Regions from separate parts of the Burkholderia sp. APQ4-4ca genome, predicted to be linked through region 1. Evidence: predicted binding sites of a transcription regulator. Region 1 holds the regulator's gene; the other holds the start of a gene.
What was found. Region 1 encodes FNR, which switches genes on or off when oxygen is low (the NO sensors DNR and NnrR bind a similar motif). Its sites were predicted from a motif close to TTGATNNNNATCAA; they were not measured.
Positions count from the first base shown of each region.

Region 2: the regulator FNR is predicted to act here: its motif matches at 4,111-4,124, upstream of clpB (ATP-dependent chaperone ClpB).

Region 1 is NZ_JBYQCG010000241.1:10,406-16,182, forward strand. It holds gene AC3IFE_RS31335 (aldo/keto reductase) at 1-260, opposite strand, end outside; gene AC3IFE_RS31340 (LysE/ArgO family amino acid transporter) at 608-1,228, opposite strand; gene AC3IFE_RS31345 (LysR family transcriptional regulator ArgP) at 1,338-2,231, shown strand; gene fnr (fumarate/nitrate reduction transcriptional regulator Fnr) at 2,280-3,026, opposite strand; gene AC3IFE_RS31355 (universal stress protein) at 3,130-3,597, opposite strand; gene AC3IFE_RS31360 (DUF3005 domain-containing protein) at 4,116-4,523, opposite strand; gene AC3IFE_RS31365 (hypothetical protein) at 4,803-5,036, shown strand; gene epsC (serine O-acetyltransferase EpsC) at 5,172-5,777, shown strand, end outside.
Region 2 is NZ_JBYQCG010000220.1:139,345-145,121, reverse strand. It holds gene AC3IFE_RS24350 (ComEA family DNA-binding protein) at 198-809, shown strand; gene AC3IFE_RS24345 (YidB family protein) at 898-1,329, shown strand; gene clpB (ATP-dependent chaperone ClpB) at 1,441-4,038, opposite strand; gene AC3IFE_RS24335 (Rrf2 family transcriptional regulator) at 4,196-4,714, opposite strand; gene AC3IFE_RS24330 (group III truncated hemoglobin) at 4,967-5,527, shown strand; gene AC3IFE_RS24325 (molybdenum cofactor biosynthesis protein MoaE) at 5,608-5,777, opposite strand, start outside.

The DNA.
Region 1 (5,777 bases):
TTGGTCGCGATCACGACCTGCTCGCGCTTGCCGGAGCGCTTCAGCCACTTGCCGATGATCGTTTCCGATTCGCCGCCGTGGTTGCCGGGCGCCCAGGCCGAATAGACGTCGGCCGTGTCGATGAAGTTGATGCCGGTGTCGGCGAGTGCGTCGAGCAACGCGAACGATGCGTTCTCGTCGACGGTCCAGCCGAAGACGTTGCCGCCGAACGCGAGCGGCGAAACCTGGATGCTTGATGTACCGAGGGTGCGATGGGCCATGTTCCTCTCCGATAACTGCAGGTAACGGGATTGAACTGCGGGATGGGTCGAGGCGATCGCGGCGGGACGGCAGGATGCGCGGGGCGGTTCCGCCGTGGTCGCGGGACACCGGACATTCTCGCCGATCGTTTCGATTCGTGCAGGCGCGGTAACGTCGCGATGGTGGACGGATTGCGGCAGATGACGGAGGCCGTGTCCGCTGCGTGAGTCCGCCGGGTGGCTAAGTTCGATCGGGAGCGAATTTTTGCGGCGACGTGCGCGACGGGAACACGCAGATTGCGCGGGCGGGGCGCCGACGCGGAGGGAAAGCCGGACGGCACGCGGCCGCCCGTGCGCGGACGGTTCGGTCAGCGCAACTGCACCGCCGCGAGGAACAGCACCATGCTGCCGATCGCACCATCCAGCACGCGCCACGCGACCGCCTTGCGGAACCACGGCGCCAGCAAACGCGCGCCATAGCCGAGCCCGAGGAACCACACGATGCTGACCGTCATCGCGCCGATCGCGAACGCGAGCCGTGCGCCTTCCGGCTCGCGCGCGCCGGCCGTGCCGATCAGCAGGAACGTGTCGAGATACACGTGCGGGTTGAGCCACGTGAACGCGAGCGTCATCAGCACGATCGCGAGCGCGCCCTGCGGCGGCGGCGCGACGGCGTCGCCGCGCACGTCGAGCGTGTCGTGGCCAGGCTTGAACGCACGGCGCAGCGCATTGATGCCGAACCACGCGAGATACGCGAGGCCGACGTACAGCACAGCGTGAACGAAGGTCGGATAGCGCTCGACGAGCACCGAAGCGCCGCCGACGCCAGCACCGATCAGGATCATGTCGGACACCGCGCACAGCAGCACGATCTTGCCGACGTGCGAGCGCATGATGCCCTGGCGCAGCACGAACGCGTTCTGCGCGCCGATGGTGACGATGAGCGACGCGCACAGTGCGGCGCCGTGGGAAAAAGCGAGCCAGTTCATGAGGGGGACAGCCGTGGAAGCAGTAGACGAATGAATCGGGTAGCGCTAGTCTGCGGTCGGTATGGGAATAAGAGAAGCTAAATCACCTAATGTGGATTAAGGAAATCTAATGCTCGACTACGCGTTGCTCGATGCCCTCGCGGCGGTGATCCGGCACGGCTCGTTCGAGCGGGCGGCCAAGGAGCTGAACGTCACGCCGTCGGCCGTGTCGCAGCGCGTGAAGCTGCTGGAGGAACGGGTCGGCAGCGTGCTCGTCAAGCGCGGGCAGCCGTGCGTCGCCACCACGTCGGGCGCGCTGTTGTGCCGGCATACCGAACGCGTGCAACTGCTGGAAGCCGAGCTGGGCGGCCGGATGCCCGCGTTGCCGGGCCAGATCGCGAGCGCGTGGCCGACGTTGCGCGTGGCCGTCAACGACGACAGTGTCGCGACGTGGTTCATCGACGCGGTCGGGCCGTTTTGCACCGAGCGCGAGACGCTGCTCGACCTCGTGATCGACGATCAGGATTACACGGCGTCGCGTATCCGCGACGGCAGCGTGCAGGGCGCGGTGACCGCGCAGGCCGAGCCGATCCAGGGGTGCCGCTCGGAGCGGCTCGGGCGGATCCGCTATCGCGCGGTATGCTCGCCGGCGTTCTACGCACGCTATTTCGACGCGGGAATCACGCGCGATGCGCTGCGCCGCGCGCCGTGCGTGATGTTCAATCCGAAGGACGGGTTGCAGGCGCGTTTCATCCGGCGCGTGACGCGCGCGGATCTCGATCCGCCGCAGCACTGGATACCGCACGTCGCGGGCTATCTGCGCGCATGCGAAACGGGATTGGGATGGGGGATGTGCCCGGACCGAATGGTCGACCGCCAGCTGGCGGCGGGTGAATTGATCGACATGTCGCGCGGGCGAACCATCGACATCGATCTGTACTGGCAGAGCTGGCGTTTGTCGATCGGCTGGCTCGACGATTTCAGCGCGGCGCTGAAGGCGCGCGCCGCGCTGTTTCTCGATTGACCGGCGACGTGACGCAGGCGGCGCGCACGCGGTGCGCGCCGGGCGGCATCAGACGTGCTGCAGGCCGTCGAAGTCGATGATCTGCACGTGACGGCCCTGCATTTCGATCAGGCCGCGCTTCTGGAATTTCGACAGCGTGCGGCTGACCGTTTCGAGCGTCATGCCGAGATAGCTGCCGATGTCCTCGCGCGTCATCCGCAGGTTGAATTCCGACGGCGAGTAGCCGCGCTTCAGGTAGCGCGACGACACGTCGAGCAGGAAAGCGGCGACGCGCTCTTCGGCATTCAGCGAACCGAGCAGCATCGTTTGCGACGTTTCGCGCACGATCTGCTCGCTCATCAGCTTGTGCATGCGCAACTGCATCGAGCCGGCTTCCGAGCACAGCGCCTTGAGCGCGCTGTACGGAATCACGCAGACCGAGCTGTCTTCCAGCGCGACCGCGGTGCGCGGGTGCGTATCGTCGCAGATGCCGTCGAGGCCGAGCGCTTCGCCGGCGAGATGCAGGCCCGTGACCTGTTCGCGGCCGTCATGGCGCGTCGCGACGGTTTTCAACGAGCCCGAGCGCACCGCGTACAGGTTGTCGAATGCGTCGCCTTCGCGGAACAGCGCTTCGCCGCGCTTGACCGGGCGTGCCGCGCAGATGACCGACTCGAGGCGGCTGAGCGCTTCGGGCGCGAGGCCCTGCGGCATGCACAGGTGCCGCATCGCGCACGACGAGCAGTGTGCGGCCTGGCGGGGAGCCCAGCTGCCGGTATGGGGCACGGCGGCGGGGCGGGTGGCGACGGGCGTCAGCATGATCGTTTACTCCGGCATTGGATCGACGAAATCATTGTCCCACCGCAAGTTGCCGCTGTCGGGTGACAAAACGTCGCGACCGGCCGCGCGTGCCGAACGCCGCTCAGGCAGCCGGCTCGTCCGCGTTGGCGGCCGCCGGGATCAGCAGCACCGGCAGCGTCGCGTGGCGCACGCATTGTTCGGCAATGCTGCCGAGCACGAGGCGGCGGAAGCCGCGGCGGCCGTGCGTGCCGAGCACGAGCAGATCGGCGCCGAACGCTTTCGCGCCGTCGAGGATCAGCGACGATACGTCGTTGATCGACGTCGCTTCGTTCAGCCGCGTTTCGCCTTTCACGCCGGCAGCCTGCATCAGCTTCGCGAAATCCTGCGCGAGCGCGTTGCCCTGCGCGACGAGCTGATCGCGCAACACGGACGGATCGTAGCCGGGCACGTTGTAGTAGATCGCGGCGTTCTCGACGACGTAGAACGGCTGCAGCTCCGCGCCGTGCGCTTTCGCGAGCGCCAGCGCGGCATCGAACGCATGGCGGGACGTGTCGCTGCCGTCGACGGCAACCAGAATACGCTTGTACATAGTGTCTCCGAATGGCGGGTTGAAACGAAGTCGGCCGGATGGCCGATCGGGCCGGGCAATGCGCCACGCTGCGAGGCAGGGTAAACCAACGGCCGCGATCATGCAGCGAGGCGCCTGCCGTGCCGTGCGATCGCGCCGTCTGTGCCGGCCGTGCGTGGCCATGCGCGCCACGCGTGATGCATCGCGCGATGCGTGTCGTATGGTTCGGCTGCGTCGTCGGCGAAAACGCATGCGCGCGCATCGACCCGGCATGGCAACCATGCCGATGCGGCGCACGTAGCGCCATTCAATCGAAATCGCGCCGTGACGCCATGACTTCGATCAACGCATGTGCGTCGACACGATGCGCGGCATGCATGATTGCGAATCCCGATGCCAATACGCGGAATCGTTTACCGCGACATCGTGCGAGCACGTCTCGGCCCGCGGTCCGGTCGCGCGCGAATGCACCGCCATCGGTCATCGTCATCGGCCGATGGCGGTTCCCAAACGAACGATCGATTCAAACGTCGCGCGGGCTATCTCGGCACGACGGTCAACTCGATGACGCGCTCCGGCCGGCGGCCATGGTCGGGCCAGTACGCGCTGCCGTACATCCGATGAGCGGGACCGAACGGCGTGTCGCCCGCGGACGGCGCGTCGAAGCCCTTCTCGATCACCATGTAGCCGGCGCGCAGCGCGAACGCCGGATGGTTGCCGTCGGGGCGGCTGTCGAAACCGGCCAAACCGTCGCCGGCTTCCGGCATCGCATTGACGAGCGACGCGTTGCTGCGTGTGATCTGGTCCGGCGAGATCGGCCCGACGCCGGCGAGCCGCGACGCTTCGCGGTGCTTGCCGTCGGTGTCGACCGTGCTGTCGTGCGTGTCGTCGTTGTCGAGTTCGATGCTGCGCGGATGCGCACGACGTGTTTGAGCGGATGATTCCATCGCGGCTCTCCTGGCGGCGACACGCTCCGGATCGAAGCAAATCCCGTTCCGGGCACGACGGGAAAAGGCGCGCGGGCGATCGCCGCGGTCGCGCGACGCGCACTGATTTGTCATGATTTATTTCAGCTAGAAGACGCGTTTTCTACAGAGTATGATTCTTTTCCTGCGAAGCGGCGACAGGGGATGAAGTCTCGCCGTCTCTGCCCGCGCCGGGGCGCCGCAGCACCCTTAAAGACGGGTAGCGAACAACAAAGCAAAGGGACTAGAGGTGGCGGACTCATGCAAGCGACTACTGCCTTCACGCATCGCGGTTATCTGTTGAATTGCGCGCCCGCACGCGCCAGTGACGGTTCGTTCAAGCCCTACGTCGTGATCTCCCGATCGAGCGACGGGGAGCTCGTGGCGAACCGGTTTTTCCCGATCGAGCTCCAGTTCAACGACGAAGGCGACGCGATCGCGCACGCGCGCGACTGGGCCGTGCGCTGGATCGACGCGAGCAGCATCTCGATGTGACGCCGTCGCGCGTGCGGCGTCGGCCGTCCGGCCGATCCGCGGGGCGCCGCTCCCGGACAAAAAACGCGGTAATCTTGCGGAACCCGTCACTTTATTAGCGGCCGTGCAACCGCGCGCGGCTGCCCGCATTGGCCTATGTCGACATCACCCGCCCGTCAGTGGGGCCTCGAAGAAATCGTTGCCGGCTTGCGCGAGTCGCGCGAGGAACTCCATCGCACGCGCCATCCGCGCGGCATCCGCGAACTGCCGTCGCGCGATGCAATCTGCAAGATTGTGACCGGCCTGCGCGCGTCGATGTTTCCGACACACTACGGCGCGCCCGACCTGACCGACGAAAGCGTCGACTACTACGTCGGCCATACGCTCGAAAGCACGCTGCGCATCCTGTCCGAGCAGATTCGCCGTGCGCTGCCGTTCCTGCCCGAACACGTCGATACGCCGTTCGCCGAGCTCGACGAACGCGCGTTCGAGATCGCGCGCGCGTTCGGCCGGCAGTTGCCGGCGGTCCGCGCGCTGCTCGTCAGCGACATCCAGGCCGCGTACGCGGGCGATCCGGCCGCGCAGCACATCACCGAGATCCTGCTGTGCTACCCCGGCGTGCTCGCGATGATGCACCATCGGCTCGCGCACGCGCTGCACCAGCTCGGCGTGCCGTTGCTCGCGCGGTTCATCAATGAAATCGCGCACTCGGCCACCGGCATCGACATCCACCCGGGCGCGCAGATCGGCCCGAGCTTCTTC
Region 2 (5,777 bases), on a different contig from region 1:
ACCGTAAAGAATGGTCAAAATCGGCGCCCGGCACCGGTTTCGGCCTTTACAGCACCGCAAGCCTTCAGCAAGATTCGGTCAGCCTGTCTCAAAAAGGGCACGCATTTGTCCTATGCTTAACGGCGACGCTCGGCCGGCTCGCGCGCCGCCGTCCGTTGCAACAACCATTCATCCGTCAGAACCAGGGAGCCCTCGCCATGCTGAAAAAGCTGCTGATGCTGTTCGTCGCGCTATCGCTGTCGCTCGCCGCCGGCCTTGCCGCCGCCGTCGAAGTCAACACGGCCGACCAGGCCGCGCTCGAATCCGTGAAGGGGCTCGGGCCCGTGAAGTCGAAGGCGATCATCGACGAACGCACCAAGAACGGCCCGTTCAAGGACGCCGACGATCTCGCGAACCGCGTGAAGGGCCTCGGCACGAAGTCGGTCGGGCATCTCGAGGAAAACGGCCTGACGATCGGCGGCGCATCCACGCCGCCGAAGGGCGTGAAGCTGTCGAAGCCGGCCGCGACGACGTCGGCGACCCCGTCGACCACGACGTCGGCGGGCACCGCATCGACGTCCACGACCGCGACGGCCGGCACGACGACCGCGGCGCCCGCGCCGACGGCGAGCGCACCGGAAGCGGCGAGCAAGCCGGCCAAGACCAAGCGCGCCTCGAAGAAGGAAAAGGCCGCAGCGGCTGCCGCGGCATCCGCCGACGCCGGCGCGAGCGCACCGGCCGCCGCATCGTCCGCGAAGGCGACAAAGGGTTCGAAGAAGAAGAGCAAGAAGGACAAGGCCGCCTCCGCCGCCGCGGCGTCGGGCGCCTGATGTGCGCCGCGCGCGCGACGGCGTACGCGCGGCATTCGTTCAACGGGCGCCGTCGTCACGGCGCCCTTTTCAGTGAAGGTGAAGAACCATGGGTCTCCTCGACATCGTTGGCGGTCTCATCGGCGGCCAGGCCGGCGGCAACTCGCAAAGCGCGCTCATCGCGACCGCGCTCGAATTCATCAACAACCAGCCGGGCGGCCTGAACGGGCTGATCGAGAAGTTCAAGGCCGGCGGCGCCGGCGAGATCATCGGTTCGTGGGTCGGCACCGGCGAAAACCAGCCGATCTCGCCGGATACGCTGCAAAACGTGCTCGGCTCGGACGTCGTCGGCGCGCTCGCGAGCAAGGTCGGCATCGATCCGTCGCAGGCCTCGTCGATCCTCGCGCAGGTACTGCCGCACGTCGTCAACGGCGCGACGCCGAACGGCGAAGTGCCGGCCAGCGGCCAGGTCGACACGTCGAACGTGCTCGGCACGCTCACGCAGCTCGCCGGCATGTTCGGCGGCAACAAGCAGGGCTGACCACCGCCATCGGGCGGCCCGTTCGGCCGCTCCATAAGCAAACACCCCGCCGAGGCGGGGTGTTCGTTTTTGCGCCCGGTGCGAACCGGGCACGCTGCCGACGGCAGGCGATCAGTGCACGACGCGGTCGAACACGAACTGGCCGTCGTTGACGTCGACCGGGATCACGTCCTTCGGACCGAAGCGGCCGGCGAGGATCAGCTTCGCGACCGGGTTCTCGATCTCCTGCTGGATCGCGCGCTTCAGCGGCCGCGCGCCGAACACCGGATCGTAGCCGACCTTCGCGATCTGCTCGAGCGCCGACGGCGACACGTCGAGCGCCATGTCGAGCTTCGCGAGCCGGTCGTGCAGGCGGGCGAGCTGGATCTTCGCGATCGACTCGATGTTGCTGCGGTCGAGCGCATGGAACACGACGACGTCGTCGATCCGGTTCAGGAACTCGGGGCGGAAATGCTGCTTCACCTCGAGCCACACCGCGTCCTTGATCTCGTCCTGCGGCGCGCCCGTCATCGCCTGGATCACCTGCGAGCCGAGGTTCGACGTCATCACGATCACCGTGTTCTTGAAGTCGACCGTGCGCCCCTGCCCGTCGGTCATGCGGCCGTCGTCGAGCACCTGCAGCAGCACGTTGAACACGTCCGGATGCGCCTTCTCGATCTCGTCGAGCAGGATCACGCTGTACGGCTTGCGGCGCACGGCTTCCGTCAGGTAGCCGCCTTCCTCGTAGCCGACATAGCCCGGCGGCGCGCCGATCAGCCGCGCGACGCTGTGCTTCTCCATGAACTCGCTCATGTCGATGCGGATCAGATGCTCTTCCGAATCGAACAGGAACGACGCCAGCGCCTTGCACAGCTCGGTCTTGCCGACACCCGTCGGCCCGAGGAACAGGAACGAGCCGTACGGACGGTTCGGATCGGCGAGACCCGCGCGCGAACGACGGATCGCATCGGCCACCGCGCTGATCGCCTCATCCTGGCCGACCACGCGCTCGTGCAGCTTTTCCTCGATGTGCAGCAGCTTCTCGCGTTCGCCCTGCATCATCCGCGACACGGGAATGCCCGTCGAACGCGACACGACTTCCGCGATTTCCTCGGCGCCGACCTGTGTGCGCAGCAGGCGCGGACGCGTCGGGTTGTGCTGCTCCTGCTCTTCGGCCTGCGTGACCTGCTTGAGCTGCGACTCGAGTTGCGGCAGCTTGCCGTACTGCAGCTCGGCGACCTTCTCCAGCTTGCCTTCACGCTGCAGGCGCGCGATGTCCGCCCGCACCTTCTCGATCTCTTCCTTGAGCTGCGCGCTGCCCTGCACCGCGGCCTTCTCGGCGGTCCAGATCTCTTCCAGGTCCGCATATTCGCGGCCAAGGCGGTCGATCTCTTCCTCGATCAGTTGCAGGCGCTTCTGCGACGCTTCGTCCTGCTCCTTCTTCACGGCTTCGCGCTCGATCTTCAGCTGGATCAGACGACGGTCGAGCTTGTCCATCTCTTCGGGCTTCGAATCGATTTCCATCTTGATCTTCGAAGCGGCTTCGTCGATCAGGTCGATGGCCTTGTCGGGCAGGAAGCGGTCGGTGATGTAGCGATGCGACAGCTCGGCCGCGGCGACGATCGCCGGGTCGGTGATGTCGACACCGTGGTGCAGTTCGTACTTCTCCTGCAGCCCGCGCAGGATCGCGATCGTCGCCTCGACGCTCGGCTCGTCGACGAGCACCTTCTGGAAGCGGCGTTCGAGCGCGGCATCCTTCTCGATGTACTTGCGGTATTCGTCGAGCGTGGTCGCGCCGATGCAGTGCAGCTCGCCGCGCGACAGCGCCGGCTTCAGCATGTTGCCCGCATCCATCGCGCCTTCGGCCTTGCCCGCGCCGACCATCGTGTGGATCTCGTCGATGAAGACGATCGTCCGGCCTTCGTCCTTCGCGATGTCGTTGAGCACAGCCTTCAGGCGCTCCTCGAACTCGCCGCGATACTTCGCGCCGGCGAGCAGCGCGGCCATGTCGAGCGACAGCACGCGCTTGCCCTTCAGCGTCTCGGGCACCTCGCCGTTGACGATCCGCTGCGCGAGCCCTTCGACGATCGCGGTCTTGCCCACGCCCGGCTCGCCGATCAGCACCGGGTTGTTCTTCGTGCGGCGCTGCAGGATCTGGATCGAGCGGCGGATTTCGTCGTCGCGGCCGATCACCGGGTCGAGCTTGCCCGCGCGGGCGCGCTCGGTCAGGTCGACCGTGTATTTCTTCAGCGCCTCGCGCTGGCTTTCGGCGTCCTGGCTGTGCACCTGCGAGCCGCCGCGCACCGCGGCGATCGCGGCTTCGAGCGCCTTGCGCGTGAGGCCGTGCTGACGCGCGAGCTTGCCCGCGTCGCCCCTGTCGTCGGACACGGCGAGCAGGAACATCTCGCTCGCGATGAACGTGTCGTTGAGCTTCTGCGCTTCCTTGTCGGCCTGATTCAGCAGCCCGGCCAACTCACGGCCGATCTGGATGTCGCCGCCCGTGCCCGTCACTTGCGGCAGGCGCGAAATGGCTTCGTTCAGCGCGCCTTGCAGCGCCTGCACGTGAACGCCCGCGCGCGACATCAGCGAGCGGGCCGACCCGTCCTGCTGCGCGACCAGCGCCGCGAGCACGTGAACGGGTTCGATGTATTGATTGTCGCGGCCTGCCGCGAGGCTTTGCGCGTCCGCGAGTGCTTCCTGGAACTTGGTGGTGAGCTTGTCGATTCTCATTTGGTTGAGACCTCCAATTTTCGATTAACACCAAGATGAGGATGGTTATGCGGCTTTCAAGCGAAATTCGGGTTGATTCAGCGCAAAAATTGCCGGATCTCCGGCAAGCGGCCCGGCGGCGTGATGGGATGGGCTCGGGATACGCGGCGCCCGCGTGTCAGCGGGCCTGCGACGACGGCTCGGCAGCCGCCGGCGCTTCGTCCGGCGCCGGCGCGGCGCGCACGAGCGCGACCGGACGAATGCCGAGCAGCGCCGTGAGCGGCGAGCCGGGCTCGGCCAGTTCGCCGAGCGTGTGACGATCGAGTTCCGCGAAGAACGCATCGAGCGCGGCCGCCAGTACGCCCTTCAGCCGGCACTGCGGCTCGATCACGCAGCCGCGCGAGTCGCTGCCGTCGGACGAAAAGCAACCGACCAGCGCGAAGTCGTTCTCGGTCGCCCGCACGACCTGGCCGACCGTCAATCGCAGCGAATCGGCGAATAGCCGCAGCCCGCCGTTGCGGCCGCGAACGGTGTCGACCCAGCCGAGCTCGCCGAGCCGCTGGACGACTTTCATCAGATGGTTCTTCGAGATGCCGTAGGCGTCCGAGATCTCCTGGATCGTCGCCAGCCCCTCGCCGCGCACGGCCAGGTACAGCATCACGCGCAGCGAATAGTCGGTGTAGTCGGTGAGTCTCATGAGCGAATACGGAAAAGATCGATCGTGCCCCGATGACGTGAGGCGGGCCGATCGCGATGCGTGCAGGGCCGACCGAAGGTCCCGCGGCGCGGCCCCGGGTTGCCGGGATCGCGGGCGCGCAATAACATGCGTGATATCCGCACGTTTTCCAAGGGTGACAGCACGCTATTTTGCGTCAAAATCCGGCCGGCGTCCTGCTCGTTGCCCACCCCGGTGCCCCGTCGGCGCCCTGCTCCACCAGCCCTTTTTGTCATGACCGCCCTGCCCGCCTCGCCCGAACCCGTACCGGCCCGCCCCCGCGACGCCGAGCCGACCGAAGACAACATCCGCGATCTCGTCTACGCGTTCTACGACCGCGTGCGCGCCGATCCGCTGCTCGGGCCCGTGTTCGCCGCGAAGCTCGCCGGCCGCTGGGACGATCATCTGCCGAAGATGGTGACGTTCTGGTCGAGCCTCGTGCTCGGCACCAAGGGCTATCGCGGCAACGTGCAGCAGGCGCACCAGCCGCTCGACGGCGTCGAGCCGGCCCATTTCAGCCGCTGGCTGTCGCTGTTTCTGAACACCGTCGAAGCGCGTTACGCGCCGGCCGCGGCGATCCGTTTCATGGAGCCCGCGCTGCGGATCGCGCAGAGCCTGCAATTGAGCCGCTTCGGTTGGGACTACCGGATTCCGGCCGAACAGCAGGCGCTGCTCGACGCGATCGCGCCGCGCCGCCGCGACGCGGGCGACGATCCGCACGCGTTGCCGTCGCGCGAGCGCGGCGAGCCGTTTCCGACGAAGATCATCGGGCGCGGCGCCGACCCGGACGCGTAACGCCCGTCACGCGCGACGATGCGGCATCTGCGGTTCAAGCGGAACTTGCGGCACATCGCCGCATCGCCCGCGCGCCGCGCTCAGCGCCGCGTGTTGCCCGACTCGACGCCCCAGCGCGCGAGCGCGGCGTCGTCGGTACTGCGCGCATCGACCCAGCGCTCGCCATCCGGCGTCGTTTCCTTCTTCCAGAACGGCGCTTCGGTCTTCAGATAGTCCATCACGAACTCGCACGACGCGAACGCATCGCCGC